Regions from separate parts of the Pantoea sp. XAF26B01_ASV70 genome, predicted to be linked through region 1. Evidence: riboswitches for the same ligand, from Rfam matches in the RefSeq annotation. Region 1 holds a riboswitch; each other region holds the start of a gene.
What was found. Region 1 has a riboswitch for thiamine pyrophosphate ahead of thiB (thiamine ABC transporter substrate binding subunit). Riboswitches for the same ligand answer to the same signal wherever they lie in the genome.

Region 2: another riboswitch for thiamine pyrophosphate. It lies ahead of ACX8ZY_RS21350 (FAD-dependent oxidoreductase); the one in region 1 lies ahead of thiB (thiamine ABC transporter substrate binding subunit).
Region 3: another riboswitch for thiamine pyrophosphate. It lies ahead of ACX8ZY_RS19930 (TenA family protein); the one in region 1 lies ahead of thiB (thiamine ABC transporter substrate binding subunit).
Region 4: another riboswitch for thiamine pyrophosphate. It lies ahead of thiM (hydroxyethylthiazole kinase); the one in region 1 lies ahead of thiB (thiamine ABC transporter substrate binding subunit).

The regions. Positions count from the first base shown of each region.
Region 1 covers NZ_CM137251.1:3,504,984-3,512,606, reverse strand. The annotation lists gene thiP (thiamine/thiamine pyrophosphate ABC transporter permease ThiP) at 1-1,182, opposite strand, end outside; gene thiB (thiamine ABC transporter substrate binding subunit) at 1,158-2,144, opposite strand; TPP riboswitch at 2,191-2,293, opposite strand; gene sgrR (HTH-type transcriptional regulator SgrR) at 2,329-3,990, opposite strand; gene ACX8ZY_RS16610 (MFS transporter) at 4,244-5,422, shown strand; gene leuD (3-isopropylmalate dehydratase small subunit) at 5,904-6,509, opposite strand; gene leuC (3-isopropylmalate dehydratase large subunit) at 6,513-7,623, opposite strand, start outside.
Region 2 covers NZ_JBTNCJ010000002.1:387,095-394,717, forward strand. The annotation lists gene crtB (15-cis-phytoene synthase CrtB) at 1-469, shown strand, start outside; gene ACX8ZY_RS21315 (sterol desaturase family protein) at 408-935, opposite strand; gene ACX8ZY_RS21320 (hypothetical protein) at 1,084-1,353, opposite strand; gene ACX8ZY_RS21325 (DsbA family protein) at 1,671-2,213, shown strand; gene ACX8ZY_RS21330 (ASCH domain-containing protein) at 2,466-2,879, shown strand; gene ACX8ZY_RS21335 (HesA/MoeB/ThiF family protein) at 2,889-3,857, opposite strand; gene ACX8ZY_RS21340 (thiazole synthase) at 3,867-4,625, opposite strand; gene thiS (sulfur carrier protein ThiS) at 4,628-4,825, opposite strand; gene ACX8ZY_RS21350 (FAD-dependent oxidoreductase) at 4,815-5,753, opposite strand; TPP riboswitch at 5,885-6,004, opposite strand; gene ACX8ZY_RS21355 (cysteine hydrolase family protein) at 6,068-6,613, opposite strand; gene ACX8ZY_RS21360 (ArsR/SmtB family transcription factor) at 6,859-7,173, opposite strand; gene ACX8ZY_RS21365 (alkene reductase) at 7,190-7,623, opposite strand, start outside.
Region 3 covers NZ_JBTNCJ010000002.1:87,501-95,123, reverse strand. The annotation lists gene ACX8ZY_RS19945 (LacI family DNA-binding transcriptional regulator) at 1-726, opposite strand, end outside; gene ascF (PTS cellobiose/arbutin/salicin transporter subunit IIBC) at 983-2,449, shown strand; gene ACX8ZY_RS19935 (6-phospho-beta-glucosidase) at 2,486-3,916, shown strand; TPP riboswitch at 4,023-4,125, shown strand; gene ACX8ZY_RS19930 (TenA family protein) at 4,194-4,895, shown strand; gene ACX8ZY_RS19925 (ABC transporter ATP-binding protein) at 4,892-5,632, shown strand; gene ACX8ZY_RS19920 (ABC transporter permease) at 5,629-6,390, shown strand; gene ACX8ZY_RS19915 (ABC transporter substrate-binding protein) at 6,414-7,349, shown strand; gene ACX8ZY_RS19910 (sensor domain-containing phosphodiesterase) at 7,392-7,623, opposite strand, start outside.
Region 4 covers NZ_CM137251.1:1,533,458-1,541,080, reverse strand. The annotation lists gene ACX8ZY_RS07265 (Zn-dependent oxidoreductase) at 1-362, shown strand, start outside; gene ACX8ZY_RS07260 (MFS transporter) at 445-1,728, shown strand; gene ACX8ZY_RS07255 (mannitol dehydrogenase family protein) at 1,796-3,256, shown strand; gene ACX8ZY_RS07250 (GntR family transcriptional regulator) at 3,357-4,043, shown strand; gene thiD (bifunctional hydroxymethylpyrimidine kinase/phosphomethylpyrimidine kinase) at 4,096-4,896, opposite strand; gene thiM (hydroxyethylthiazole kinase) at 4,883-5,680, opposite strand; TPP riboswitch at 5,715-5,815, opposite strand; gene ACX8ZY_RS07235 (hypothetical protein) at 6,123-6,320, shown strand; gene ACX8ZY_RS07230 (AEC family transporter) at 6,418-7,377, shown strand; gene ahpF (alkyl hydroperoxide reductase subunit F) at 7,440-7,623, opposite strand, start outside.

The sequences.
Region 1 (7,623 bases):
AAACAGCAGGAAAAAGCCGGTGGCGAGCACGATGCCTGGCATCGCCAGAATCAGCATGCCGCTGGTGTCGATAAGGGTTGCCGCCGCCGGGCGCTGACGCAGGCGCAGCTCGCGACTGCTCCACAGCAGCATCATGGTCAGCACCACACAGAGCAGACCGGCGCCGGTGGCGATGCGCAATGAGGTAAACGTCGCCTGCCAGAGAGCAGGCTGCGCCAGCGCGCCGCGCAGTCCGCCGTGCAGACCATCGATGATGACCGCCGCCAGCGGGGGCAGCAGCAGGATCAGCGCCAGCAGGATCAGCAGCGCATCAACCAGCTGCGCCCCGCGCGAATCCTGCGGATCGCGCCAGCCGTTCAGCTGGCTGGTTCCGGCGGGAATGGCCTTGCTGAAGCGCTGGCTGAGCAGCACCAGCGTCATGCAGCAGCCAAGCTGGATCAGCGCCAGAAGTGCAGCGCGTCCCGGATCGTAGTCATAACTCAGCGCCTGGAAAATCGCCAGCTCGATGGTCGTCGCCTGCGGGCCGCCGCCCAGTGAGAGCACGGTAGCAAAGCTGGCGAAACAGAGCATGAAGATCAGCGCGCCGGTCGGCAGCAGCTGACGCCGCAGCCATGGCCACTCCAGCAGACGAAAATGGTGCCAGCCGCGCAGGTCGAGCTGTGCCGCCAGCTGACGCTGTTCCGCCGGAATGCTCTCCAGCGCCTGCAGCATCAGGCGGGTCGCCAGCGGCAGGTTAAAGAAGACGTGCGCCAGCAAAATGCCCGACAGACCGTAGGGAGAGAAGTGGTAATCAATCCCTGCCAGCTGGCACAGCTGCGCCAGCCAGCCGACACGACCATAGACGGTGAGCAGACCAAATACCGCCACCAGCACCGGCAGCACCAGGGTCATGGCGCACAGACGCAGCAGCAGCTGACGGCCAGGGAAACGGCGTCGATAGAGCGCGCGCGCCAGCGGCACCGCTGGCAGCAGCGACAACAGCGCGGAGAGCAGCGCCTGACCAAAAGAGAAGGCGATAACGTGATGCAGGTAATCATCCTGCAGCACGCTGCGCCAGTCATTCTCTGGCGCGGCGCTCCAGAGTGCACCGAAGGCCAGCAGCGCCACGCTGATTAACAGCAGCGTGGCGAGCGAACCGGGGATAAGCCAGCGCGGCATCAGCGGCTGACGGCGCGTTGCCACTGGCTGATCCAGCCTGAACGCTGGCTGGCAACCTCTTCCGGCGAGAACTGCAGGGCGGTGGCGGGCACAGTGAGCGCGCTAAAACCGGCAGGCAGCGGCGTGTCGATTACCGGGTACATCCAGTTACCGGTCGGGATAGTGCGCTGGAAGTCGGGTGACACCATAAACTTCATGAATTGCTGTGCCAGCGCCGGCTGTTTGCTGCTGGCTAACTGCGCGGCAACTTCAACCTGCAGATAGTGGCCCTCTGCAAACGGCGCGGCGGCATAGTTCTCTTTTTTCTCTTCGATGATGTGGTAAGCCGGTGAGGTGGTGTAGCTCAGCACCAGATCGCCTTCGCCCTTGAGGAACAGGCCATAGGCTTCACTCCAGCCTTTGGTCACCGTCACGGTTTTCTGCGCCAGCTTTTGCCACGCCTGCGGTGCCTGATCGCCATAGACTTTCTGCATCCACAACAGCAGACCTAAGCCGGGGGTGCTGGTACGGGGATCTTCGTAGATCACCCGCCACTTTTCCGGGCTGTCGACCAGCTCTTTCAGGCTTTTTGGCGGATTCTTCAGCCGGGTTTTGTCATAGACAAACGCGAAGTAGCCATAATCAAACGGCACGAAGGTGGTGTTGTGCCAGCCGCCGGGCAGTTTTAATGTCGAGGCATCGACCTGACTTTCGGCAAACAGACCGGTTTTTTGCGCCGCCTGTACCAGATTGTTATCCAGCCCCAGTACCAGATCGGCTTTGCTGTTTTTTCCTTCCATGCGCACGCGGTTCAGCAGCGACACGCCATCTTCCAGCGTGACGAATTTCAGCTCGCAGTTGCACTGCGCCTCGAAGGCTTTTTTAACCGCCGGGCCAGGGCCCCAGTCAGCGGAGAAGGAGTCGTAGGTGTAGACCGTGAGAACCGGCTTAGCCGCCAGAACGGGGGCGGAGAGTAACAGCAGCACCGGCAGAACTTTGTTTAACACTTTGCGCTCCTTCAGGAGAATAGGGGATGAGTCGCAAAGGATCTGAGCACAGAGGCCTCCCAAATCCCTACGTCGGTATTAACCGAATCAGGTTCGACGGGTATCTCTCAGCTGCTTGCTGGTGGCAGGCGGCACCCCGTTGAGAACGTCACATTCTAGTCATTTCAGCGCCGGGGCGAAAGCCTCACAGCGCGGGTGGCGCGAACCAGGCGGATTTAAAATCAAACCAGCCCAGCGTATTCATCCGAACGCCGCGCATGCTGCGCTGACCTTCAAGCAGCAGCCAGTGGTGAAACAGCGGATGAAGACCCGCTTCTTCGACTAACTGTTTACTCCATTCGGCCAGCGGCAGCGTTTTCTCGCGCCAGCGGGCCGCATCGCTGTGCCAGTCGATCGGCAGACAGTGATGCAGCAACGGGATCTCATAAAGCTGCGCAAACAGAGAGTAAGTCAGCGGCAGGGTAAAGTTTACGCTGCCAAGCCAGATATCACTTTCCGCTTCGCCCTGATACCAGCTTTCGTAGCTGATCTCGCGGGTCTCCAGCGTGACGCCATGCTCTGCCAGCAGCGGACGCAGCGCGTTAGCGATGCCTTCATGCTCCACGTGCTGGCTGTACCAGGTCAGCGTCAGGTGGGTTAAGCCGGGCGGTTTTTCCACTGGCGTCAGGTCGCGCCGATGATGCCAGCGCGGCAGCAGGCCATATGCCGGAAACCAGTAGCGCTGGTAGCCGACACCGGCGTGATTGAGCAGGGCGATAGGATTAAACAGGTAGCTGACCCAGCGCCGGACCGCCTCGTTGCGTCCCTGTTCTGAACGCTGGTCGAACAGCAGATAGTAGCAGCCCTCTTCAAGGCGGCTCTCCTCCTGAACCTCATCGGCTCCATCGCCCTGCAGACGGACACCGGCATAGACCAGCTCATCGCTGATGTCGGGCAGTACCCAGATAGAGACATCATCAATCAGGGCGCGAAAACCAAAATAGTCATCAAACGCTTCGATCTTCAGCTGACTCTCCTGATTGCGGATCACCCGGTAAGGACCGGTGCCAACCGGCTGGCGGGCAAAATCGTGCAGCGTCGGCCATTCGCGCGGCAGGATCATCGCACTGACGCTGCCCAGCAGCCAGGGTAATCCCTCGTCGGGCTGGCTTAAGCGGATATCCAGCGTCCAGGGCGCGGGCGAGTCGATCTGCTCGATATGGGAAAAGAGCGGATGAGGGCGCTGACGCTCAAGCGTGGCCAGCACATCCTCCATTTCCAGTTCTCTGCCGTGATGAAAGCGAATCGCCGGACGCAGAAAAAAGCGCCAGTGAAGCGGGGAAGTCTGCTGCCAGTGGTGCGCAATATCGGGCTCGATTTCCCCGTTTTCCTCATTTATCCGCGTCAGGCCGTTGAAAATCTGTCGCGCAATGTGGGTTTCGGAGCGCCGCAGCGGCGAACCGGGCAGCAGATTGAGCAGCGGACGATAGTAGAGCACCCGCAGGATATGCTTGCCCTGACGGAAACTGCGGCCCAGATGCGCGGCGATCATCTGCCGTACCTGATTTTTATCGCCCACCAGCTGGACCAGCTGATCGATGCGATCCTGCTCCAGCAAATCCTCGGCACGTTGCTGCTGCAGGGCCAGTCCGGTATAGCAGAAGGTAAGCTGTGAACGCTTGCCGCGTCCGGCTTCCGCCTGCCAGATCAGCCAGCCCGCGGCCTGCATCCGGTTGAGCAGATTGCGCATATGGCGGCGCGAGCAGTGCAGCAGGTCAGCCAGTTCGCTAAGGGTAATCTCCTGCGTTTGCCCCTGACAGCTCTGCCACAGGCGAATGAACTGCTGCTTCAGACGTGATGAGGACATAAAAGAGGAACTCCCGGTGAAAAGCGCTCTGTTTTTCTTGCCCTATTTTAAGAGCAAACTTTGCGTTATGGGAAGAGCGGGAGGCATTCAGCACTGAATGGCGTTCGACCCTGACTTCGCTGTTCAGCGGAGTGCTTTTCTGAGTAGGGTGCATTTACACCGCCAGCAGATGATCTCTGCTGGCTTTTTTCATGTTGCGCGGTATCGTCTACCCTTCTTTTTCCCCTCTGTTTGTTCTGTAAGGGATTTCGGTATGAAATCGCTGTTAACGCGGCAGCGCCGCATCAATCCGGTTTACCTCGCTTTTATGGTCGCCTCGTTCATGCTGGGCATCGCGGGCGCACTGCAGGCGCCGACGCTCAGCCTGTTTCTGACGCGCGAGGTGCAGGCGCGGCCCTTCTGGGTCGGACTGTTTTTCACCATCAATGCGGTGGCCGGTATCGTGGTGAGCATGCTGGTGGCAAAGCGCTCTGACAGCGTCGGCGATCGTCGTCATATCATTCTCTTCTGCTGCCTGATGGCGCTGGTCAATGCGCTGCTGTTTGCCTTTACCCGCCACTATCTGACCTTGCTGACGCTGGGCGTGCTGCTGTCGGCGCTGGCCAGCGTCTCGATGCCTCAGCTGTTTGCGCTGGCGCGGGAATATGCCGATCAGTCGGCGCGTGAAGCGGTGATGTTCAGTTCGGTGATGCGTGCACAGCTGTCGCTGGCGTGGGTGATTGGGCCGCCGCTCTCCTTCGCGCTGGCGCTGAACTACGGCTTTGTGACGCTATTTATGGTGGCCGCCGCACTGTTTCTGATCTGTATCTTGCTGGTCTGGTTCACCGTGCCGTCGGTGCCACGTTCGCAGCCCCTGATGCAAAGCGGCGGGCTGCCGCTAAGTGGCTGGCGCGATCGGGATGTGCGTTTACTGTTCCTGGCCTCAGTCGCGATGTGGACCTGCAACACGATGTATATCATCGATATGCCGCTCTATATCAGCACCACGCTGGGGCTGCCTGAGAAGCTGGCCGGTCTGCTGATGGGAACGGCTGCGGGGCTGGAGATCCCGGTGATGCTGCTGGCTGGACATTACGCGCGGCGTATCGGCAAGCGCCGGTTAATGCTGATCGCGGTGGCGGCTGGCGTACTGTTTTATCTGGGGCTGGTGCTGTTCAATTCCCGCACGTCGCTGATGGTGTTGCAGCTGTTTAACGCGGTGTTTGTCGGGATTATTGCTGGCATAGGGATGCTGTGGTTTCAGGATCTGATGCCAGGACGGCCTGGTGCGGCGACCACCATGTTCACCAACTCGATCTCGACCGGCATGATTCTGGCTGGCGTTATTCAGGGCACGCTCAGTGAGCGACTGGGACATGAGGCAGTTTACTGGCTGGCATTCGGGCTGGCTATTGTGGCGCTGGTGATGTCGGCACGGGTGCGCGACGTATAAAGAAGAAGGGCGACCCGATGTCGTAATGCCAGTCAGTTAAGCGACAGGTGATAACGCAGTCTGGTGCCGCTCAGGGGCTGGCGGTCCTCGCGCCGCTGCGCGGTTCCTTCACTTCATTCTTCTGCCTGACGGACCGCCGGGGATGGCACATCCTGTGCCGCCCCGCCTTTCGCCCGCGTCCTGCGGGCTCTCCTGGCAGACTCATTCTGTTCAGCGCTGCGGATTGCCTGCCCCTGCCCGGCCCCGGCCTGCTCTGAAACTTCAGTGTGTATTGTTAAGAAGGGCACGAGAGTGGAGGCTCAAAGCCGAAGGTACCGCGTGAGCGGCGCGAGGACGGCCCGGCAGCAGCAAGAGGTGCGCTGGCCCGCACTGCGGCTCGCTCGCCCGGAAAAAAAGCTGCCACGTTTGACCGTGACAGCCTTTACAAATGTAATCTTAACTGATCAGCATTACGACCCGATGTCGCCCTGCTTTAACTCAATCAGCGCAGGAAGGCGGGCTGATTCTGCTCATACTGCGAAATGGAGGCTTCGTGCTGCAGCGTCAGACCGATGCTGTCCAGGCCGTTAATCATGCAGTGGCGGCGGAAGCTGTCGAGCTCGAACGAATAGACTTTATCGCCAGCGGTGACCGTCTGCGCCTCCAGGTCTACCGTAAAGCTGATGCCGGGCTGGGCCGCAACCAGTCTGAACAGCTCATCCACTTCCTCTTCGCTTAACTTCACCGGCAGCAGCTGGTTGTTGAAGCTGTTGCCATAAAAGATATCCGCGAAGCTCGGCGCAATCACCACGTGAAAACCAAAATCGGTCAGCGCCCAGGGCGCATGTTCACGTGAAGAGCCGCAGCCAAAATTTTCACGCGCCAGCAGGATGCTGGTGCCTTTGAACTCAGGCTTGTTCAGCACAAAGCCGGGCGTTGGCACGGTGCCCGCGTCATCTTCAAAGCGCCAGTCGTGGAACAGATGCTGTCCAAAACCGGTGCGGGTGACCTTCTGCAAAAACTGCTTGGGAATGATCGCGTCCGTATCGACGTTCGCGGCATCCAGCGGCGCAACAATGCCAGTGTGCTGAGTAAATTTATTCGCCATGACTTAAGCTCCTGTCGTCAGTTCACGGATGTCGGCAAAGTGGCCGGTTACGGCAGCCGCCGCGGCCATCGCCGGGCTGACCAGATGGGTACGTCCACCACGGCCCTGACGGCCTTCAAAGTTACGGTTGCTGGTTGACGCGCAACGCTCGCCCGGATTCAGGCGGTCATTGTTCATCGCCAGACACATTGAGCAGCCTGGCAGACGCCATTCAAAGCCCGCTTCCAGGAAGATTTTGTCCAGACCTTCAGCTTCGGCCTGCGCTTTCACCGGGCCGGAACCCGGCACCACCATGGCGACCACGCCAGGCGCGACTTTGCGGCCTTTGGCGATGGCGGCGGCGGCACGCAGATCTTCAATACGTGAGTTGGTGCAGGAGCCGATAAACACTTTATCAATCGCCACATCGGTCAGTTTGATGCCTGGCTGCAGGTTCATGTAGGCCAGGGCTTTTTCGGCTGAGGCGCGCTCAACCGGATCGGCGAACGAGGCCGGATTCGGGATCACCTGATCAACGGCAATGACCTGACCCGGATTGGTGCCCCAGGTGACCTGCGGTGCAATCTCTTCAGCATGCAGCGTTACCACCGCATCATATTTCGCGCCTTCGTCAGACTTCAGGGTGCGCCAGTAATCAACGGCCTGCTCCCATTTCTCACCCTGCGGCGAGAACTGACGACCTTTCAGATAGTTGAAGGTGGTCTCATCCGGTGCCACCAGGCCCGCTTTCGCACCCATCTCAATCGCCATGTTGCACAGGGTCATACGACCTTCCATGCTCAGCGCCTGAATCGCCGGACCGCAGAATTCGACCACATAGCCGGTTCCGCCTGCGCTGCCGGTTTTGCCGATGATCGCCAGCACGATATCTTTAGCCGTAATGCCGGTTGACGCCTGGCCCAGTACTTCAATCTTCATGGTTTTTGCCCGACCCTGTTTCAGGGTCTGGGTAGCAAACACATGTTCAACTTCAGAGGTGCCGATACCAAAGGCCAGCGAGCCAAACGCACCGTGCGTGGCGGTGTGCGAGTCGCCGCACACAATCGTCATGCCCGGCAGCGTCATGCCCTGCTCAGGACCGATAACGTGGACGATGCCCTGGAACGGATGATTC
Region 2 (7,623 bases), on a different replicon from region 1:
CAACGCCACGCTGGATCGCGCCTGCGATCTCGGTCTGGCGTTTCAGCTGACCAATATTGCGCGCGATATCGTTGAAGATGCTGAAGCGGGACGCTGCTATCTGCCCGCTACGTGGCTGGCTGAAGAGGGGCTGACCCGAGAGAATCTGGCCGAACCGCAAAATCGCCAGGCATTAAGCCGCGTCGCCCGTCGGCTGGTGGAAACGGCGGAGCCCTATTATCGATCGGCGTCGGCTGGCCTGCCGGGTTTACCGCTGCGTTCAGCGTGGGCGATTGCTACCGCGCAGCAGGTCTATCGTAAAATAGGTATGAAGGTGGTTCAGGCGGGTTCACAGGCGTGGGAGCAACGCCAGTCCACCAGCACGCCAGAGAAACTGGCACTGCTGGTGGCGGCATCGGGTCAGGCGGTTACTTCCCGGGTGGCGCGTCACGCTCCACGCTCCGCTGATCTCTGGCAGCGCCCCGTTTAACGCCATGGCGTTCTCGCAGCGTCGCCTGCAGTTTTGACAGCGGCGGCGCGTAAAGAAAGCCAAACGAGACACAGCCCTCTTTGCCTCGTACCGCATGATGCATGCGGTGCGCCATATAAAGCCTGCGTAAATAACCCCGGCGCGGAACATAGCGGAATGGCCAGCGCTGATGCACCAGGCCGTCATGCACAATAAAATAGAGCAGGCCGTAGAGCGTCATACCCGCGCCGATCCACTGCAAGGGCCAGACACCCGTGCTGCCCAGATAAATGAGCAAAATCGACAGAGCGGCGAACACTACGGCATAGAGGTCATTAACCTCAAACCAGCCTTTATGCGGTTCATGATGTGACAGATGCCAGCCCCAACCCCAGCCATGCATAATGTATCTGTGCGCCAGTGCAGCCGTTATCTCCATTCCGATAACAGTGACCAGAACAATCAGGGCATTCCAAATCCACAACATAGTTTCTCCCGAACATGCATCCTGCAAAGTGGCGCAGAGGTTCAATTTTAACAGAGATTGGGGAAAACAGTGTTCAGGAGAAAAATAAGGGAACACGCTGTTGAAGCTTGAGTGAGGACCATCCTGATATTTGTGTAGGACGCAGCCTTTAAAGCAGATCGTGATTCAGCGGGGTACGAAAAGCGTGGCGTGCCGCGGTCATTAACTGACTGGCGGTGACGGTCGTGGGTAAGCGCATCAGAATTTTGCTCGCCTGCCAGTAACAGAGCAGCATGACCTCATCCTCCTCTTTTTCAGCCAGTTCATGCAGGCGGGCGCGCAGTGATATCACATCAATGGTCTGCTGCTCGTCAAGCATGTCAGAGATCGTCTGATTGATGACGTGATGGAGAGTTTTCCAGGTGAGATCGGTATGCAAAATTAACCTCTTCTAACGCTTATCAGCTCCGGGCAAACAAACAGCAGTGAAACAGCTTAAATGGCTGCATCCTGCAAAAGATTGCACACTGCTGACAACTATAGCTGTTCGTGGGCGGCTACGCCGTGCCAGCAGTTGAAAATGCCAAAGTTGGCAATTCTAACGACTAATGGACCTGCCTGTCGCGTATTACACGCGACTCATCAGCTGATTGCTGTTTTTTGTAACAATTGCAGCTGATTCTTAACTGGCTGATGTCAGAGGGATTTGCCAGGGTAAACAGGTTTCCCGTCTCGTTAATGTTCAAGGAGTTGTCGATGAGTCAGCACGCTGATGTACTGGTATGGGGCCACGGCCCTGAGATATTTGAAGTCTTTCTGGAACCCACCTGTCCTTTTTCGGTGCGCGCCTTCAATAAATTCGACGCGTTACTGGCGCACGCGGGTGAAGAGAACATCACCCTGAAGATCCGTCTGCAATCACAGCCGTGGCACCTCTATTCCGGGCTGATAGTGCGCTATATCCTTGCCGCCGCCTGCGAAAGTAAAGAGGCCGCGAAAAAGGTGATGCAGGCGGTGGCCGATCACCGTGAAGAATTTGAGTTCACCGATCACTGTACCGGTCCGAACCGCGATGCCACGCCGAATCAGATCCTCGCCCGCCTGAAAGATTACAGCGGCGTGAATGCCAGCGCCGCGTTTGATCAGCCCGACCTGCAGAACGCCATTAAATGGCACTGCAAGTATGCCCGTCAGAACGGCATTCACGTTTCACCAACCTTTATGGTTAACGGCCTGGTACAGCCCGAAATCAGCAGCGGTGACGATATAGCGCACTGGGCAAGCTTTCTGATTCGTTAATCTTAGTGCGCGGCTGTGCCTGGCCGCGCCAGACTGAGTCTCTCCTTTGCGACCCTACTCACGCGCAAACTCAATATCCTGATAATTAAGCCTGTTTTCCCATGTGGAGGCCGGGTAAGCTGTACCGCTATCAGCAGCAGACGGTGGGAATAAAGCCGCTGCTGCTGTTCATCTTAACGGCACCGCTGGCCTGCATGGCGATAACCTGACGTTACGCCGGGCCCGCACGCCTAATTCATTGAGGATTTGCTGATGACGATGACGCTGCAACAACTGCAGGACAAATATCCGGGTGCCTTCACAGATGCATTTGGTGACTCCCCGGAATTAGCCAGCGAGCTCGCAACGCTGATTATTGCCGGTAAGAAAGTGGCTACCTGCGGGTCGTTGCGGAGCTGGCAGGATCAGGAAGCATTGCCTCAACCGGGCGGTTACAGCATTGTTCTCAACGGCGAACAGCAGCCCGTCTGCGTGATCCGCACCACCGGCTTGTTCCTGACGCGCTTTGATCGCGTCTCGCCAGAGATGGCGATGCTGGAGGGTGAAGGCGATCTGAGCCTCGACCACTGGCGTCAGGAACATCAGCGCTACTTCGAGCGTGAAGGCTATTTTCACAGCGAAATGGAGCTGATCTTCGAGACGTTCCAGCTGGTCGAGGTGGTCTAAACCGGCACGCTACAGCGTGTTTGCCGCCACCAGCGCAAGCCGCGCAATCCCCCGCGCGGCAAGGTTCTCAGCCGCCTGGGCTGCGCGCATGCCACTGGCACACACCAGAACCACACGCTGATTGACCGGCGGTTGCCAGGCCGCTATCTGCTGCGGCAGAATTCGCACCACCTGCTCGGCCACACTGACCGGTGCCTCTTCCAGGCTGCGCAACTCCACTATGCAATCATCCTCCATCAGCATGGCCCGATCGATAAAGGGTGTGCCGGGCGCGTCAGGTTCAGGTGCGTCATCAAAACGAAACTGCCTGATATGCCAGTCAACAAAGTCGCAGTGGATCATGCAGCCGAGCGGCGATGGCGTTAGTTTTAACAATACGCTCAGCGCCATCTGTGCCTGCATTGCGCCCAGCGTCGCTACCGCCGGTCCCATTACGCCTGCCGTATTGCAGTTACCCGAGGCCGTGGGCAGCTGCGGGAACAGCGCGCGATAGCCAGGCGCACCGCCACAGAATCCGCCAACATAGCCTTTGCGTCCCAGCACCGAGGCGCAGATCAGCGGCAGGCCTGCCGGATAACAGGCATCGGAGAGCTGATAAGTAATAGCGAAGTTATCCGCCGCGTCCACCACCAGATCGATCCCCTCCAGCGCCTGCGGCAGTTGACTGGCGCTTAGCGCGTGAGGATGCGCCTCAACGCGACAGTCAGGATTGCGCTGCGCCAGCGCACGCTGAGCGCAAAATACTTTCTGCTGACCCACATCGTCGACGCCAAACAGCGTCTGCCGGTGGAGGTTGTGCAGTTCAACCCGATCGCCATCGTAAAGACGGATAAATCCCACACCCGCGCCTGCCAGTAACGGCAGCAGCATTGCACTAAGCCCGCCCGCCCCCACCACCAGCACCCTTGCCCTGCTCAGCCGCTGCTGCCCCGCTTCACCAATCTCAGGCAACATCGTCTGTCGCTGATAACGCTCCATCGCTGCTCCTTAACTGAATTGTGCCAGACCAAAAATAGGCGTAGAAGCAGACGCCATGTCGCGCTGCTCCATCAATCCCGCCTGAAACGCCTCGTGTCCGCCGTGGATTGCAGCAGCAAAGGCTCCAGCCATACGCACCGGATCGCGCGCTTTTGCCACCGCCGTGTTGAGCAGCACGCCATCGAAACCCATCTCCATTGCTTGAGCCGCCTGGCCAGGCGCGCCAATGCCCGCATCAATAATCAGCGGCACATCTTTAAACCACGCACGCATAGCGCGCAGTCCCTCGATATTACGCAGTCCCTGGCCGGAGCCGATCGGCGCGCCCCAGGGCATCAGCACTTCACAGCCCGCTTCCAGCAATTTTTCGCCAACAATCAGATCTTCCGTAGTGTAGGGAAACACCTGGAACCCGTCAGCGCAGAGAATCCGTGCGGCCTCAACCAGGGCAAAAGGATCGGGCTGCAGCGTGTCGGCATGGCCAATCACCTCCAGCTTGATCCACGGTGTGTCGAACAGTTCACGCGCCATCTGCGCCGTCGTCACCGCCTCTTTCACCGTGTGGCAACCCGCCGTATTCGGCAGAATACGTTTGTTGAGCTGTTGCAGCAGCGTGCGGAAAGCGCCGCCTTCACTGCCTTCCCGTCGCAGGCTGACGGTAATAATTTCCGCGCCTGACGCGTTGATCGCCTGATGCAGAATGTCCGGTGACGGATAACCGGCCGTGCCGAGCAGAAATCGGGATTGCGGAGTAAATTGATAGAACATGGTTAACCTCCCTGCATCGGTGACAGGATTTCGAGCTGGTTGCCCGCCTCAAGTTGCTGGCTGGCATAGCGGCTACGCGGTACAAACTCCCCGTTCAGCGCGGTGGCGACGGTCCGCGGATCGATCTGCTGCTCCGCCATAAGCTCCGCCAGCGTCGTTGCGCCGGTTTCAATCGTGCGTCCATTCAGTTCAACGCGCATGAGTCATCTCCTGAGTCAGTTGCAGCATAAGTTTTTCAGCCATGATCGGGGCCAGCAAAAAGCCGTGGCGGTAGAGGCCGTTAAGTGAGAAACGGCCATTTTCGTAGCGGACTTCCGGCAGGTTCTGCCGGTAAGCAGGACGCAGACCGGTGCCGCTCTCCACGATCCGCGCTTCGGCAAGCGCCGGATGCAGGCTGTAAGCGGCGCTGAGCAATTCCATCATCGCCCGGGCGCTGATCGGGCTGCTGTCGTGGCTTTCGACCATGGTGGCACCCAGCATGAAGTGGCCCCCGGCACGCGGCACCAGATAGCAGGGAAAGCGCGGGTGCAGCAGCCGGACAGGACGGGAGAGTTGTACGTCGGATGTGTGCAGGATCACCATTTCGCCCCGCACGGCGCGCAGGGCGGGCTGCCGATCGGTGGCGTGGATGCCACGGCAGTCGATGATTTTGCCGCCGGGTTTACCACTGTGAAAGGGGACGCCAGCCTGTTGCAGTTTGTCGCGCAGTTGCTGCAAGGCGCGGCGCGGATCGAGATGCGCCTCTGCGGCGAAAAACAGGCCGCGGGCAAAGCGGTTTTCCAGCGCGGGTTCGATGTCACCGGGAGAGACCCACTGATGCTGCTGCGTCATACTGGCGAAGCGCGTGAGTTCGCGGCTGTCACGCGGCGGAGCAACCACCAGCGTGCCCTGCTGTTCCACGCCATCAACGCGTTTCGCCCACCATCTGGCCGCGTGCTGGCCCCATTCGATCACCTGTGGCGGTGCGCTTTCTGCTTCACACCAGGGCGCGAGCATGCCGCCCGCCCAGTGCGAGGCCGCACGGCAGTCAGGCTGAGTAATAACTTCGACCGTTTCTCCCCGCTCCAGCAGCAGCGTGGCGACACAAAGCCCGGCAACGCCGCTGCCGAGCACCGACCAGCGGCTCATGGTGTCCACCGGACAGGAAAAGAAAGATTCAGGATGAGATATTTCAATTTGGCCTCGTTATCCGTTAACGAAGACCCGTGATACAGAGGGAAAAGGCAGGAACGTTGCGAATGCGCCCCTGCGGCAAGTATCTGATGAGATACCCGTCTTCCTACGCCAGTATCAACTGGGTCAGGTTCTAAGGGTCGCTAAGCCGCGCGGTGCGCTATTAGCCTCTCAGTCTCTCTGGCGAGACTCCCCTGACGGATTTAGTTGTAAGTTAAGCAGACAGCTTCGTCAAGCAGACTGCATAGAACCGGGTAAGAAAATCGGACTTAACCGGCAGAACCGAAATGCCAGTCAGTTGCGGTTGCCAGCGTCACAAAGGGGCCCGCCAGCGTCTGGTTGTGATGCGCAATAATCTTCTCCGCAGAGAGGTGGGGATTATCGACGGTGGTGTGCGCATCGGAAATCAGTACGACGTTAAAACCCAGCTCCGGGGCTGCCCGACAGGTAGTATCAACGCAGAACTCTGTTTTCATCCCCGCAATCACCAGTTGCTTAATGCCCTTTTGCTTCAGCTGAAGCTGCAGGCCAGTATCCCTGAAACAGCTGGGATATCTTTTGGTGAAGACGACATCACTCTGCGGGTTAACCTGCAATTCCGGGATCAGGCGCGTCAGCGGGCTTTGCTCGTTAAAAGGGGAATCATCCGGGCCGATATGGCGTGCGAAAAAGAGGGGGACGGCAGAAGCCCGGGCTTTAGTAATGAGAATTGAGGTATTCGACAAGATCGAATTTGCGGCAAAGGGAGCCTCGGGACCATTAAAAAGGCCCTGCTGCATGTCGATAATTAAAAGTGCACTTTCAGATGTAACCATGACCTGTCTCCATTCAGTTTTTAAGAACGGAGAACAGCTCCCCGTCCGGTTCGGCGGGGAGTGAGAATCTGTTGTGTCAGGTGCCAGTCACAGAGTCGCTCACGCCGCCGCCAGAGGCGGTGGTGGTGACGGTTGTGAAAGACAGAACTGACATAAACATTTTCTGACCCTGAGTTAATGCGTTCGGTGAAGTCACCCTCAGAAGGATGGTGCTGACATCTACATTACCCTGTACGCCGTCGCTTTTAAAGCGCCTGCAGCGATTGGGTTACCGCATCGGTTATTTCACGAATGCGCGGTTCGGCGCGGCGATAGTAAGTCCATTTCCCGACTTTGCTGGCTTCAACCAGCCCCGCATTGTGAAGTGCTTTCAGGCATAACGAGGTGGCGGGCTGTGATAAGCCCGCCTTGTCCTGTATGAGGCTGGCACAAACGCCATACTGATCGAAGGGATAGAGCTGGGTATAGCCCGCAAACGCTTCGTCAGGATTTTTAAGCCACTTCAGCACTGCCACTCTGGTCGGGTTGGACAGTAACTTCAGGGCATTTTCGGGGGACATGCCGCCTCACAGAATATCAGGATGGGTAAAATGGATAGTCAGTATAGCCTTTCTCAGTGCCGCCATACAGGGAGGCGTGATCGACCTCATTCAGCGGATATCCTGATTTAATCCGCGCGGGCAAATCGGGATTAGCGATAAATGAGCGGCCAAAACCAAACAGATCGCCCCAGCCTTTTTCCAGCACATGCTGCGCTTTTTCAGCCGTGTAGCGACCCGAATAGATGATCGGAGAGCGGAATGTTTCCCGCAGCGCGACACGGAAGCTCTCTGGCATCTCCGGGCTGTTGTCCCAGTCGGCTTCAGCAATGGAGAGATAGCCAACTTCCAGCTCGTTCAGCAGTGCTGCTGCGCGGATGTAGGTCGCGTGTGGATCACTTTCAACCAGGCCGAGATAGACGCGCTCTTCGTCGGTACTGGTAAACAGAGGTGCAAATCTGACGCCAACGC
Region 3 (7,623 bases), on a different replicon from region 1:
GCTGAATGTCACCCTGCGTTCCAGCAGCTGGTCCACGGCCGCCATACCGCTCTGCGCCGTCCATTTACCGGTCACGATTCGCCGGGAATCGGCTTCAATGCCCTGTGCGGCCAGCGCAGCGTGATAGCCGGAAAGTCGCTCGACGCCGGTCGGCGAATCGAGTGAACCGGTGATAAACGCGATCTCGCGATGCCCCTGATTCAGCAGATGGCTCACCGCCGTGGCGCTGCTGGCGTGCTGATCGCTGTAAATGCAGTAGCTATGGTTGACGCGCAGCCGCCGGTTGATCACCAGTATCGGCTGTTTGTGCCGGGAGATAATCGCATCCAGCGCGTCAATGCTCAGGAAGCGCGGATAGATAATGATGCCGTCACAGCGCAGATCGAGCAGAAACTGAATCGCCGCCTCTTCCTGCTCAGCGGTGTGTTTGCCGTCCGCCAGAATCAGCTGGCGGCCCTGCTGCTCCAGTATGCGCGCGGAGTGTGCCATTAGTTCAGTGAAGTAGCTGCCGCTGTAGAGCGTATTGGTGATCACCAGTCCAATGGTCTGAGACGTTTTTGTCGCCAGGTTGCGCGCCAGCAGATTGGGCCGGTATCCGGTTTCGGCAATCGCCTTCAGTACTTTTTCACGCTTTTCCTGCCCGACATAGCCATTGCCCGAGAGCACACGTGACACTGTCGCTTTAGAGACGCCCGCCCTGTTTGCCACTTCCTGAATCGTTGCCATGGTGATGCTCCTTTGCTGCGTCGTCCTGCAGTCTACCTAAGCCTCTCAATGTTGGAAATATTTACCCCGTCTTAGTATGAGGTTACCTGGCAGCATCAGGTGATGGAGTTCACAAAAAAGAGATCTGGATGATTTTGGCGCTTGTCGGCGCTGTGAAAGCACTTCATGATTTTGTGAAACCGGTTTCCTATTTACCTGCCCGCAGGCGAAAAAACATAAAAACTTTAACCGATTTACCCTACAGAGAAGAGCGATCATGCCCAGAAATTATGCCGAGGTGTCACGCGCCATCGTCGATGCGCTAGGCGGCCTCACCAATATCGAAGCCGTAACCCACTGCATGACCCGCCTGCGGTTTGTGTTGAAAGATGAAAACCAGGTCGACTATCCCCGGCTCAAGGCGATCAATGGCGTTATGGGCGTGGTGCACAACGACACTCAATGCCAGGTGATCATTGGTAACAACGTGTCACAGGCTTATCAGGCGGTGCTGGAGCTGGGATCGCCCGCAGCGACATCAACTGCACCCGTGAAACGTAAAATCACGCTGCGAGGCATCGGTGCAGGTATTCTTGATGCGCTGGTGGGCACCATGTCGCCGCTGATTCCGGCCATTATTGGCGGGTCAATGGTTAAGCTGCTGGCGATGATCCTGGATATGGCGGGCGTGTTTGAGAAAGGCTCATCAACGCTGGTCATCCTCAACGTGATTGGCGATGGCGCATTCTTCTTCCTGCCGATCATGGTGGCCGCCTCTGCGGCGCTGAAATTCAAAACGAACATGTCGCTGGCGATCGCCATTGCCGGTGTACTGGTTCATCCCAACTTTGTTGAACTGATGGCGAAAGCGGCACAGGGTCAGGCGGTGGAATTTGCTTACATCCCGGTGACCGCGGTGAAATATACCTATACGGTGATCCCGGCGCTGGTGATGACCTGGATCCTGTCGCACATCGAGCGCGGCGTGGATCGTATTACCCCTGCCGTCACTAAAAACTTCCTGAAACCGATGCTGATTGTGCTGATTGCGGCACCCATCGCGATTGTGCTGATTGGTCCGATTGGTATCTGGATCGGCAGCGGCATCTCCGCGCTGGTCTACACCGTGCATGGCTATCTTGGCTGGCTTTCCGTCGCGATTATGGGCGCAATCTGGCCGCTGCTGGTGATGACCGGGATGCATCGGGTGTTCACCCCCACCATCATCCAGACCATTGCCGAAACCGGCAAAGAGGGCATGGTGATGCCGTCAGAGATTGGTGCCAACCTCTCGCTGGGGGGATCGTCGCTGGCGGTGGCGTTCCGGACCAAAAACCGTGAACTGCGCCAGACCGCGCTGGCAGCGGCGGCATCAGCGATTATTGCCGGCATTTCAGAACCGGCGCTCTATGGCGTTGCGGTCCGCTTAAAACGACCGCTGATCGCCTGTCTGATCAGTGGTTTTATCTGCGGCGCGGTCGCGGGCATTGGCGGGCTGGCCAGCCACTCCATGGCCTCTCCCGGCCTGTTTACCAGCGTACAGTTCTTCGATCCCACCAATCCCATGAGTATTGTCTGGGTCGGTGCGGTCATGGTGTTGTCTGTGGTGCTGTCATTTGTGCTGACGCTGCTGTTAGGTTTTGAAGATATTCCTGAAACCGAACCCGAAACCAAAACCGCACCCGAAAGCGCAACGCAACCTGCGCCCGTTACCGAACGCGCTAACGCGATTAATAGCCACTAAAGGAAAGGGTCACGCTGACCCGGAAAAGAGGATTGCATGTCTGATTCAAGGTTTCCGCAAGGATTTTTATGGGGCGGCGCACTGGCCGCCAACCAGAGTGAAGGCGGCTTTCGTGAAGGCGGAAAGGGCTTAACCACCGTCGACATGATTCCACATGGCCCGCACCGTATGCCGGTCAAACTCGGTCTGGAAAAGCGTTTTACCCTGCGTGACGATGAATTTTATCCCAGCCATGAAGCCATCGATTTTTATCACCGCTATCCGGAAGACATTGCGCTGATGGCGGAGATGGGGTTCAGCGTGTTCCGCACGTCGATTGCGTGGAGCCGTCTCTATCCCAATGGCGATGAACTGACGCCCAATCCGCAAGGCATCGCCTTTTACCGCGCGGTCTTTGAGGAGTGCCGGAAATATAATATCGAACCGCTGGTCACGCTCTGTCACTTTGATGTGCCGATGCATCTGGTGACTGAATATGGCTCGTGGCGCAATCGCAAAATGGTCGACTTTTTTGCCCGCTATGCCCGCAGCTGCTTTGAGGCGTTTGATGGCCTGGTGAAATACTGGCTGACCTTCAATGAGATTAATATCCTGCTGCACAGCCCGTTTTCCGGCGCCGGTCTGGTGTTCGAACCCGGTGAGAACAAGGATCAGGTAAAGTATCAGGCGGCCCATCATGAACTGGTCGCCAGCGCGCTGGTAACGCGCATCGCGCATGAAGTAAATCCGATGAACCAGGTCGGCTGCATGCTGGCAGGCGGCAACTTCTATCCCTGGTCGAGCAAGCCGGAAGATGTCTGGGCTGCGCTGGAAAAGGATCGCGAAAACCTGTTCTTTATTGATGTGCAGGCGCGTGGGGCCTATCCGGCCTACGCCGCGCGCGTGTTCCGTGAAAAAGGTGTGACGCTTGAGATCGCTGACGGCGATGCCGACATTCTGAAAAACAGCGTCGATTTTGTCTCGTTCAGCTATTACGCCTCACGTTGCGCCTCGGCAGAGATGAATGAGCAGAACAGCAGCGCCGCCAATGTGGTGAAATCCCTGACCAATCCGCATGTACCGCGCAGTGAGTGGGGCTGGGGTATCGATCCGCTCGGCTTACGCATCACGATGAATATGATGTATGACCGCTATCAGAAGCCGCTGTTTCTGGTGGAGAATGGCCTGGGCGCGCGCGATGAGATCGAATCAAATGGCGAGATCAACGATGATTACCGCATCAGCTATCTGCGCGAACATATCCGCGCCATGGGCGACGCGATCGAGGATGGCGTGCCAGTGATGGGTTACACCAGCTGGGGCTGTATCGATCTGGTTGCCGCCTCAACGGGTGAAATGAGCAAGCGCTACGGATTTGTCTATGTTGACCGCGACGACCTGGGTAACGGCACGCTGGCGCGCACGCGGAAGAAATCCTTCTGGTGGTACAAAAAAGTCATTGCCAGTAATGGTGCGGATCTTGAGTGACAACGTCACTTAAAATCTATCGTCATGCTGTTACTGGCGCGACAGCAACGCCGGAACAGAACGCTTATTACTGCCGTTGTACTCCGGCAGTAATTATCGTATAACCAATGTCTCCGAGGGGTGTCCTGTAATGGGCTGAGATGGCGTAAGCCGAACCCTTTGAACCTGATCTGGGTCATGCCAGCGAAGGGACGGGTCGGCAGATTTTCTGCGTCATCTCCTGCAACATTCCCTGTTCCAGACCGTATGCCCGGATCTCCCTGTTACTGGAGATCCTATGTCACATCCGCTTTTCGACACCGGCTTTTATGGTCGTCTGCGCCAGCAGGCGGGCAGTCAATGGCACGCCTATATCGGGCACGATTTTGTGCGGCAACTCGGTCAGGGCACCCTGCCACCCGCCGCCTTCCGCCACTATCTCACCCAGGATTATCTGTTTCTGTTGCACTTCGCCCGTGCCTGGGGCCTGCTGATCAGCAAACTTTCCGAGCCTGCAGCCTTACGCAGCGCAACGGCATCGCTTAACGCTATCGTCAGCGAACTGCCACTTCACCAGGCTTACTGCCAGCAATGGGGCATCAGCGAGGCGGCTATGGCGAGTGAACCCGAAGCCGTGGAAACGCTCAACTACACCCGCTACGTGCTGGACGTGGGTCACACCGGGGATGCGCTGGAGCTGCTGACCGCGCTGATGCCGTGCGTTGCCGGTTACGCTGAAATTGGCCTGACACTACTGCATGATCCCGCAACCCGCTTTGAGGGGAATCCTTACGCGGCATGGATAGAAAATTACGGCGACGAAGCCTATCTGGCTGGCGTTCGCTCCTCACTTTCACTGTTTGAAACCCTGGCCCGGCAGCGTGCCGGTGAACACCGGTTTCACCCGCTGGAGGCGATCTTCACCACTGCAACCCGGCTGGAAGCCGCTTTCTGGCAGATGGGTCTCAACCATGCTGCCGCCCAGCGGATCAGCTCATGAACCTGCCGTGCAGTCCGGTGCCGCCAGGCATTTCAATTCGCCAGCTCAGCCTGAATTATGGCCAGCAGCCACTCTTCAGCCAGCTTGATCTGGAGATCGCGGGCGGTGCTTTTACCGCTTTACTGGGTGCCAGCGGCGTCGGAAAAAGCAGCCTGATGCGGGTTATTGCTGGTCTGACGCCACCCACCGCCGGGCAGGTCAGCGGCAGCGACGGCCTGCCACTGACCGGACGCATCGCCTGGATGGGGCAACAGGATCTGCTCTATCCATGGCTGACGGTTGAACAAAATGTCTGCCTCGCCAGTCGCCTGAAAGGTGAAAGCGCCGATCGCGACTGGGCGCAGCATCTGCTGATGCGGGTAGGTCTTAGCCATTCTGCAAACGCGCGACCCGCGACACTTTCCGGCGGGATGCGTCAGCGCGCCGCGCTGGCCCGCACCCTCTACACCCGTCAGCCCGTTGTGCTGATGGATGAGCCCTTCTCCGCACTGGATGCACTCACCCGCGCTCAGATCCAGACGCTGGCCGCAGAAGTGCTGGTCGGACACACCGTGCTGCTGATTACCCATGACGCCGCTGAAGCCAGTCGGCTCAGTCACCACATGCTGGTGATCGGTTCTGCGGGAATTGAAACCTGCCCGCCCCTGGCGGGCCAGCCACCGCGGGCTGCAGACGACATACAGGTAATGCAGAGTCAGGCCGCATTGCTGAAGCAGCTGAGCAGGATAGCGGGATGAGATTACACAAAGGTTTTGCCGGTCTTCACCGTGGAGTGATGCTGTTTGCCGGACTAATTGCGCTGTGGTGGCTCGCCACGCTGACTTCGGTTCCGGCCTTTCTGCTGCCCTCACCCGCTGCGGTCGTCATCGCACTGTGGCAAAACGCAGGTTATCTCGGCCATCACACTTTGATTACCCTGACCGAGATCGTCAGCGGCATGGCCCTCGGCGTGCTGCTTGGGAGCGTGCTGGCGCTGGGTATGACCTTTTCACCGTGGCTGCAGCGCTGGATGATGCCGCTGGTGATCACCAGCCAGGCGATTCCGGTTTTTGCCCTGGCGCCGCTGCTGGTGCTCTGGTTTGGTTTCGGCATGGGCGCAAAGGTCGCGATGGCCGTCCTCGTAATCTTCTTCCCGGTGACCTCCGCCTTTTTTGATGGCCTGCGTAGCGTCACGCCCGGCTATCTCGATCTGGCCCGCACGCTGGGCGCATCACCTGCAGCGCAACTGCGCCATGTCCGGCTGTTAGCCGCGCTGCCCGCCCTGGGCTCAGGATTGCGGATGGCGGCAGCCGTCGCGCCAATAGGCGCAATCATCGGTGAATGGGTCGGCTCGGCCGAAGGGCTGGGCTACGTGATGCTGAATGCCAACGCCCGGATGCAGAGCGACCTCTGTTTCGCCGCCTTGTTTATTCTGGTGCTGATGACGCTGGCCCTGTGGCTGACCCTCGACATCCTGCTACGCCGCCTGATTACCTGGGCACCCGAGACACATTAATGACCATACCAATGAGAAAACCCATGACAAAAATGCCTCTGTTTACCCTGCTGTTCAGCGCCACCTTAGCCACACAGGCTCAGGCGATGGAGAAACTGACACTGGTGCTCGACTGGTATATCAATCCCGATCACGCACCCATTATGGTGGCCCAGCAGACCGGCGCGTTTGCGGCAGAAGGGCTGGAGGTTAACATTGTGCCGCCTTCCGATCCGGCGCTGCCGCCGCGTCTGGTGGCAGCAAAGCAGGCGGACTTAGCGATTACCTATCAGCCGCAGCTGCATTTCTTCGCCGATCAGGGATTGCCCTTGATGCGTGTGGGGACGTTGATTAACAGTCCGCTGAATACGCTGATGACGTTAGACGAAACGGTAAAAAAACCAGCCGATTTAAAAGGGAAACGTATCGGCTATTCCGTCAGTGGCATTGAACAGGCGACGCTGGCGACCATGCTGAACCATGATGGCGTTAAAGCCGATCAGGTTAAGCTGGTTAACGTCAATTTCCAGCTCACCAGCGCCCTGATGACCGGGCAGGTGGATGCGGTTATCGGCGGCTATCGCAATATCGAAGCGCTGGAGATGAAACAGCACGGTAAAAAACCGGTAGTCTTCAACGTCGAGGATTATGGTGTTCCGGCCTATGACGAACTGATCATCGTCGCCAACCGTGATGAGGCACACTCGGAGAAAATCAAAAAGTTTTTGCGGGCACTGAAGAAGGGTAATGCGCTGTTGCAGGCGCACCCGGAGGAGAGCTGGCAGGCCTTTGCCCGCGCGCATCCGGAGCTGAACACGCCGCTGAATCATCAGGCATGGCGTGCTGCCCTGCCGCTATTCGCTGCCGATCCGGCAAAACTGGATCGCGCACGCTATCAGGCTTACGAGCAATTTCTGTTTGATAACAAGCTGATTAAAAGCATCACGCCGGTTGAGCGCTACGCCACCGGCAGTGAGTAATAAGAGAGCCCGCAACGATCGCTGCGGGCCATTTTCCTGGCATCACTTCTGATAAAGCCAGTGTTCAATATCGCTGGCTGGCAGCGGTTTTGAAAAGAAGTAGCCCTGGATTTGATCGCAACCGTAAGTTTTCAGCAACGTCAGGGTGGCTTCCGTCTCAACGCCCTCGGCCAGCACGGTGTAATTGAGCTCTTTCAGCATCTGAATAATGCATCTGACGATGATTTTTGATGCATCATCTTCACTCATACGCGAGATCAGGGATCGGTCGATC
Region 4 (7,623 bases), 2.0 Mb from region 1:
CGCTGGCGGCACAGCTTGAGGGCGTGCAGCCTACGCTGATTATCGACGCGGCCTGCCATCCCACCATTCTGGCTGAAGCGGCTGCCCTCGCCTCACCGGCCGCGCGCATCGGCCTGCTGGGCTTCTCCGGCGAGCCATGCAGCATTACTCAGCAGAGCCTGACCAGCAAGGAGCTGTCGCTGTTTACCTCACGTCTTAACAGCAATCGTTTCCCACAGGTGATCGAATGGATGGAAAAAGGGTTAATCCAGCCAGAGAAACTGGTCACGCACTACTTCCCGCTGCAGGAGATTGAGCGTGCGATGACCCTGTTTGAAAAAGATCCGCGCACCTGCTGCAAAGTCATACTTCAGATGGGTTAATTATCCGCTGAACACCAGGTCTCCTCAGCCGGTGCGTACCCGCCGGCATGACTATAAAGATAAAACAGATCACGGAGTTTGTATGTTCAAGAATCTGCGCTGGACCCTCGTTTTGCTGCTGTTCCTGGTTTACATGATTAACTACCTCGATCGTGTCGCCCTGTCGCTGACGGTGCCGCTGGTGGAAAAAGATCTGGCGATCAATGCTGAGCAGTTTGGCATGATCTTCGGCAGCTTTTTCTTTGGCTATGCCCTGTTTAACTTCCTTGGCGGCCTTGCCACTGACCGCTATGGCCCTAAAATCGTGCTGGCCGTGGCGGTAGGTGCCTGGTCCATTTTCTGCGGCATGACCGCACTGGCCACCGGCTTCTGGTCACTGCTGATCCTGCGTGTGCTGTTCGGCATGGCTGAAGGCCCGATCTGCTCCTCGGCCAACAAAGCGATTAACGGCTGGTTCCCGAAAAAACAGGCCGCGACGGCCATGGGCTTACTGAGTGCCGGATCACCTTTAGGTGGTGCGGTCGCTGGCCCGATCATTGGTTATCTGGCGCTCGCCTATGGCTGGCGTCCGGCGTTCGTGATTGTCTGCTGCATCGGTCTGGTGTGGATGGCGTTCTGGCTCTTCTTCGCCGCTGACAATCCGGCGAAGAGCAAGCGCGTCAGCGAAGAGGAACGTCTGCTGATTGATCGCCTGAAAGCAACGAACCCGAATGATGAAGTTGATCTGTCGGAAACGTCACATCCGTTTGGCTACTACTTGCGCCAGCCGATTATCCTGGTCACCGCTTTTGCCTTCTTCTGCTACAACTACATTCTGTTCTTCTTCCTGAGCTGGTTCCCGGCCTACCTGGTGCAGGCGCACGGCCTGGATATCAAATCGATGAGCATCACCACCATGATCCCGTGGATCGTCGGTTTCGTTGGCCTGGCGCTGGGTGGCTGGATCTCCGATAAGATCTTTAACATCACCGGCAAGCTGTTGTTGTCCCGTAAAATTGTGCTGGTGGTCTCACTGCTGGCCGCCGCAATTTGTGTGGCGCTGGCGGGTACGATAAAAGATGTGGTGCCTGCGGTAATTATGATGTCGGTGTCGATTTTCTTTCTCTATATCACCGGCGCAATCTACTGGGCGATTATTCAGGATGTGGTGCACAAGAGCCGTATCGGCAGCATCAGCGGCTTTATCCATCTGGTGGGTAGCCTCTCCGGCATCATCGGGCCCATCGTCACCGGGTTTATTGTTCATCACACCGGTAAATTCGATAGCGCCTTTATCCTGGCGGGCTGTGTCGCCGCGCTGGGTGCCTTCCTGGTGTTATTTGTGATTCGCAGTCCGAAAACCCAGGATAAACCGGTTTCGGTCTGAGTGTTGTTTCGCTAACAGATGTATGATTTCGGGGCGCTTTGCGCCCCGTTTGCCATAAGGATGGACTATGTTACAGATTGATCGCCTGCCCGCTGAGGTCAAGCGCCCCGCTTACGACCGCAGCCAGTTAAAAACCCGCATGGTACATATCGGTTTTGGTGCATTTCACCGCGCCCATCAGGCGCTCTGCAGCGATAAGCTGGCTGAACAGGGCAGCGACTGGGGTTATTGTGAAGTGAACCTCAACAGCGGTGCGTTGATTGAGGCCCTGCGAGAGCAGCAGCTGCTTTATACCCTCACCGAGATGGCCGATGATTCATTGCATACCCGGGTGATTGGCGTCATTACTCAGGCACTGCACGGCAAAAGTGATGGTATTGAGGCGGTGATCAATGCCATGAGCCAGCCTGAGGTGGCGATTATCTCCATGACCGTCACCGAGAAAGGCTATTGCCACCAGCCTGCCAGTGGCAATTTAAATCCCGATCACCCTGACATCGTGCATGACCTGCAGAATCCGCATTCGCCGCGTTCGCTGCCCGGTCTGATTCTGGCCGCGATTCGCCGCCGACGGGATCAGGGTTTACCTGCCTTTAGCGTGATGTCCTGTGACAACATGCCGGAAAATGGTCACGTGACCCGCAACGTTGTTGTGCAACTGGCACAGCATCAGGATCCGGCCCTGGCAGACTATATTCAGCAACACATTACCTTCCCCTCCACCATGGTGGATCGTATCGTTCCGGCCATGACCGATGCAGCGTTTGCGGCACTAAGCGAGCGTCTGGGTTCCGACGACCCGGTTGCGGTTGAAGCGGAGCCCTTCTTTCAGTGGGTGATTGAAGATAACTTCGTCAATGGCCGTCCGGCGTGGGAAAAAGCGGGCGCAGAACTGGTCAGTGACGTTCTGCCCTATGAAGAGATGAAACTGCGCATGCTGAATGGCAGCCACTCTTTCCTGGCCTATCTCGGCTTTCTGGCCGGTTATGAGTACATCAGTGACTGCGTGGCCGATCCCCATTTCCGCGCCGCCGCCCGTTCACTGATGATTGATGAGCAGGCGCCGACGCTGCGTACCCAGGGCGTGGATCTCAACGCCTACGCCGATTCGCTGATCGCCCGTTACGAAAACCGTGCCATTAAACATCGTACATATCAAATCGCCACTGACGGATCGCAAAAATTGCCACAACGCATGCTCGACAGCCTGCGCTGGCATCTGCAGCGCGGCAGCCGCTGCGACCTGCTGCTGCTGGGCGTGGCGGGCTGGATGCGCTATGTCGGCGGCGTCAATGAGCAGGGTCAGCCGATTGAGATCCGCGATCCGCTGAAAGCCACGCTGGCAGAGACGGTTGCCGGTAGCGAAGAAGGCGAAGCGCGTGTCCGTGCACTATTGGGTCTGCGCGACATCTTTGGCGACGATCTGGCGCAGAACGCCGATCTGGTGGCCCGACTGACGACGTATTACCAGCAACTGACGACTCAGGGCGCGCGGGCGACGGTGCAACAGTGTATGAGCCAGGCATAACAGCCTGGTGACAAAGCGCTGGCGCAGATGCAGCGCGCTGATTAGACTGACACTTTCCCATCGCGCTGGCCCCGGCCAGCCGTAATATGGATATTGCTGCATGTCGATCGCCTATACCATTACTACCAGCGAACCGGTAAATCAGCAGATTTACCGGTATCTGCGCAAAGATATCGTCACCTGCGCAATTCAGCCGGGCTCGCTGCTCTCGGAAAAAGAGGTGTCCGCGCGCTTCAACGTTTCACGCCAGCCGGTGCGTGAAGCGTTCATCAAGCTGGCCGAAGCCGGACTGGTACAGGTATTGCCGCAGCGTGGCACTTTCGTGCGCAAAATCTCCGCTAAGCGGGTGGCGGATGGCCGCTTTATCCGGGAGGCAGTCGAGGTGTCGGTGGTTCGCCGTGCGGCACTGGAGATTGATGATCCGGCTCTGATGGCACTGGAGCATAACCTGCAGCTACAGCGCATGGCCGCTGAACGGCATGACAGCCAGGCTTTTCTCACTCTGGACGATGAGTTTCATCGCCTGATTGCTGAAAGCATTGACTGTAAGCTGGCCTGGGAAACGGTGGAGAACATCAAAGCGGCCATGGACCGGGTGCGGTTTCTGACGCTGAGTGAAGTCTCTCCACCGGACAAGCTGATTGAGCAGCATGAAGAGATTTTTGCGGCGCTGAAGCGTCATGACGCCGATGCAGCCGAAGCGGCAATGCGTCGTCATCTGCAGGAGATGATCTTCTCTATCACCCCGATTGCCGAGCGTAACAGCGCCTGGTTTGAAGCACCCTGAACCTGAAACCGCCCGTACCACCTGATTACCAGGTCGATGCGGGCCTTCGTCGTTACCACCATTGATGAAAATGGTGAACCGGCCCGATACCCTTCCCGACCTCCAGCGAATCCGCCTGTAGCAACGCCTGCTGTAACCAGTTTTTGGCTTCCCCAATCGTCTCTGCCCAGTCAGCATGACGTGGTCGCAACGCGGCTAAGGCTGCCGACAGCGTACAGCCGGTGCCGTGCGTATGACGGGTATTCACCCGCGGCGTACTGAATCGCTGCTCTGCTGAGTGCGTGATCAGCCAGTCCGGGCTCTCTGCCGCCGCAAGGTGACCGCCCTTCATCAGCACGGCCTGACAGCCCAGTGCCAGCAATGCCCGTCCCTGCTCGCGCATTTCCTTTTCATCTGCCGCAATGGCGCAGTCCAGCAACGCCGCCGCTTCCGGCAGATTAGGCGTGATCAGCGAGACCTGCGGCAATAACAGCTCCCGAACACTGGCTACGGCGTCTGGCGAGAGCAGCGCATCACCACTTTTCGCAACCATGACCGTGTCCAGCACGATAAACGGGATTGCCGCATTGCTCAGCCGGGCCGCAACCTGCTCCACGATAGCTGTTTCTGACAGCATGCCAATTTTTGCGCTGTCGATGCGCACATCACTGAGCACCGAATCGAGCTGGGCAGCAACAAAGTCAGGCGTAATGCGATAAACCGACTGCACGCCGCAGGTGTTCTGTGCCACCAGCGCGGTGATGACGCTGGTGCCATAGGCTCCCAGAGCGGAGAAGGTCTTGAGATCGGCCTGAATCCCTGCGCCGCCGCTGGGATCGGTACCCGCAATCGTCAGAGCGTTAATACGCTTCATGATTACCCTCCAGCGTCCAGAGTGCATCAATAAACGCCGTGGCAAAGCTGCCGGGGCCGGCAGCCTGCGCCGCTGCCTTTTCACCCGCCAGCGCCATCACCTGACAGGCGGCCGCGACATTCATCAGCCGATCGCCAGGCAGAGAGCTGAAACCCGCCACCACTGCCGAGAGGGCGCAGCCGGTCCCGACTACCTGTGTCATTAAGGGGCTTCCACCGTGTACAGCAAGGAGTCGCTGACCATCGGTGGCGTAGTCCACTTCACCGGTGACGACCACCAGCGTGCTCCAGGTTTCCGCGAGCTGTTGGGCCGCATCGAGTGCTGCATCCGCCTGATGCAGCGTGTCGACACCGCGCCCGCCGCTGGCCTGTTGTGCCAGCGCCAGAATCTCTGACGCATTCCCCCGAATCACCGCCGGTTGCTGGTTTAACAACTGCTGGCAGAAGTCACTGCGCAGCGTCAGCGCGCCGACGGCAACCGGATCGAGTGTCCAGGGCGTGCCCGCCTGATTAGCCGCGGTGACGGCAGCCTGCATCGCCTGCTGGCGATCGCGGGTTAAGGTGCCCACGTTAATCAGCAGTGCATCGGCCATGCTACTGAACTGGGCAGCCTCAGCGGCATCGATCACCATCGCCGGTGAGGCATGGAGTGCCAGCAACACGTTGGCGGTGAAGTTCTGGACCACGTCATTGGTCATACAGTGCACCAGCGGTGACTGGCGCCGGAAAGCGTGCAGAATGGGCGCGAAGTGCGCGGCAGAAAGGTGTTGAGATTGATGTGTCATCGTAGCTCCCAACCGGCGAACAAGAAGGCGAATGCGGTCAGGCATCAGACTTCCCTACGCTGGCATTATCCAGTTCAGGTCAGCGGGTTTTTCTCAGCCCTTTCCGTGTGGAAAGCGGCACCCCGAGTCGTATTACGGCTTGCAGCATAGGCAAGCCGCGCAGCGAAAGCAAGCGACTCCCGCCTGGGAAATAATCAGAGCTGAAACAATTCACATGATCCCGATCAACGCCTGAGGGTGCAAAAAAAGGCTTAATGCTGCGGGTTAACGAGATACCTCTTTATAGGTAGCCCCGCTTATTACCCGGATAGGTAATATTTCCCGCAGTGACTCTGGTTATCCCATAATAATTAACCTGCTTGCAGCATCATCGTAAAAAACACTTTATTTCATGGGGTTAGAAAACTCCTGAAGCGGAACTTCATACTATTCAGGATGTATGATGCGATTTTTAGCGCTTATTCCACACCGCCATCGATGGCAGGATATTAATATTGAACGCAGGGGTGCCGTGGCACCCAATGGCAGACAGTACCTCTCCACCTATATCTCCGCCCGTTGCACAGGCTGTGGCGAAATTATTCACCGGGTCTATTATCGCGACATCAGCGATCGGCAGGCGCGCCGCTGGTTAGGTTAGCGTCCCGGCAACGGTCATTCCGGACACAGCTCAGGTTAACAGTTAGTTAGCAATTTGTTAGTCTGGTAACTAATCATCGTCTGACCAGACTCTCTCTATGCCACTGCTGTTTGAAAGCTTAAGCCATCAAATTTACCTGTCAGCCCCGCTGTTTATCCTGATCCTGCTGGGGTACTGCCTGACGCGCCTCGGGAAATGGCCCGCCAGCATCAGCGAAGGGATGAACCGCTTTGTGTTTAACGTTGCCCTGCCCTGCATGCTGTTTCGGGTGATGAGCACCTTCTCGCAAAGTCCGCCGGTGGATGCGCGCCTGTTGCTGGCCTTTTTCGGCAGTTGCCTGCTGGTGTTTATCGTGGGACGACTGCTGGCAACAAGGCTGTTTAATCTGGATGGCGTAGCGGCGTCGGTTTTTGCGCTGGGCGGCATCTTTTCCAATAACGTCATGCTGGGGATCCCGGTGGCCACGGTGCTGCTGGGGCCAGAAGCCCTGCCCCCGGTGGCGCTGGTGCTGGTGTTTAACAGCTTGATCCTCTGGACCTTACTGACCGTTTCGGTCGAGTGGGCAAAACAGGGCAGCTTCTCGCTGGAAGGACTCTGGCGCACCCTGCTCGGCGTGCTGAAGAATCCGCTGATCATCGGTATTCTCAGCGGTACAGCCTGGAGCTTTCTGCAACGTCCCTTGCCGCTGCTGGCCGCTGAACCGCTAAAGATGCTGGCCTCACTGGCCGCACCCTTGTCGCTGGTGACGCTGGGCATGAGCCTGGCGCACTATCGGGTGCGGGATGGCTTAAAAGAGAGCTATACCATCTGCCTGCTGAAGCTGGTGCTGCAACCGATGACGGTATGGGCTATCGCGTGGCTGACCGATCTGCCGCCGCTGGAGAGTAAAGTGGTGGTGCTGCTGGGATCGATGGCAGTCGGGGTTAACGTCTATCTGATGTCGCAGAAGTTTAATGTCATTACCGGCCCGGCGGCGGCGAGCATGCTCTTTTCTACCGTGTTTGCGGCGGTGACAACACCAATCTGGATGATGCTGATGACGCTGGCGGGCTATTAACAGGCTAAAAAAAAAGCCCCTCAGCACGCGTGCTGAGGGGCTATTGTCTGGCTAACTAAAAGTTACTCAGCCGATTTGGTACGAATCAGATAGTCAAAAGCGCTCAGTGAGGCTTTAGCACCTTCGCCGCTGGCGATGATGATCTGCTTGTACGGTACGGTGGTGCAGTCGCCCGCGGCGAACACGCCTTTCAGGCTAGTTTCGCATTTACCATCGATGATGATCTCACCCATTTTGTTGCGCTCA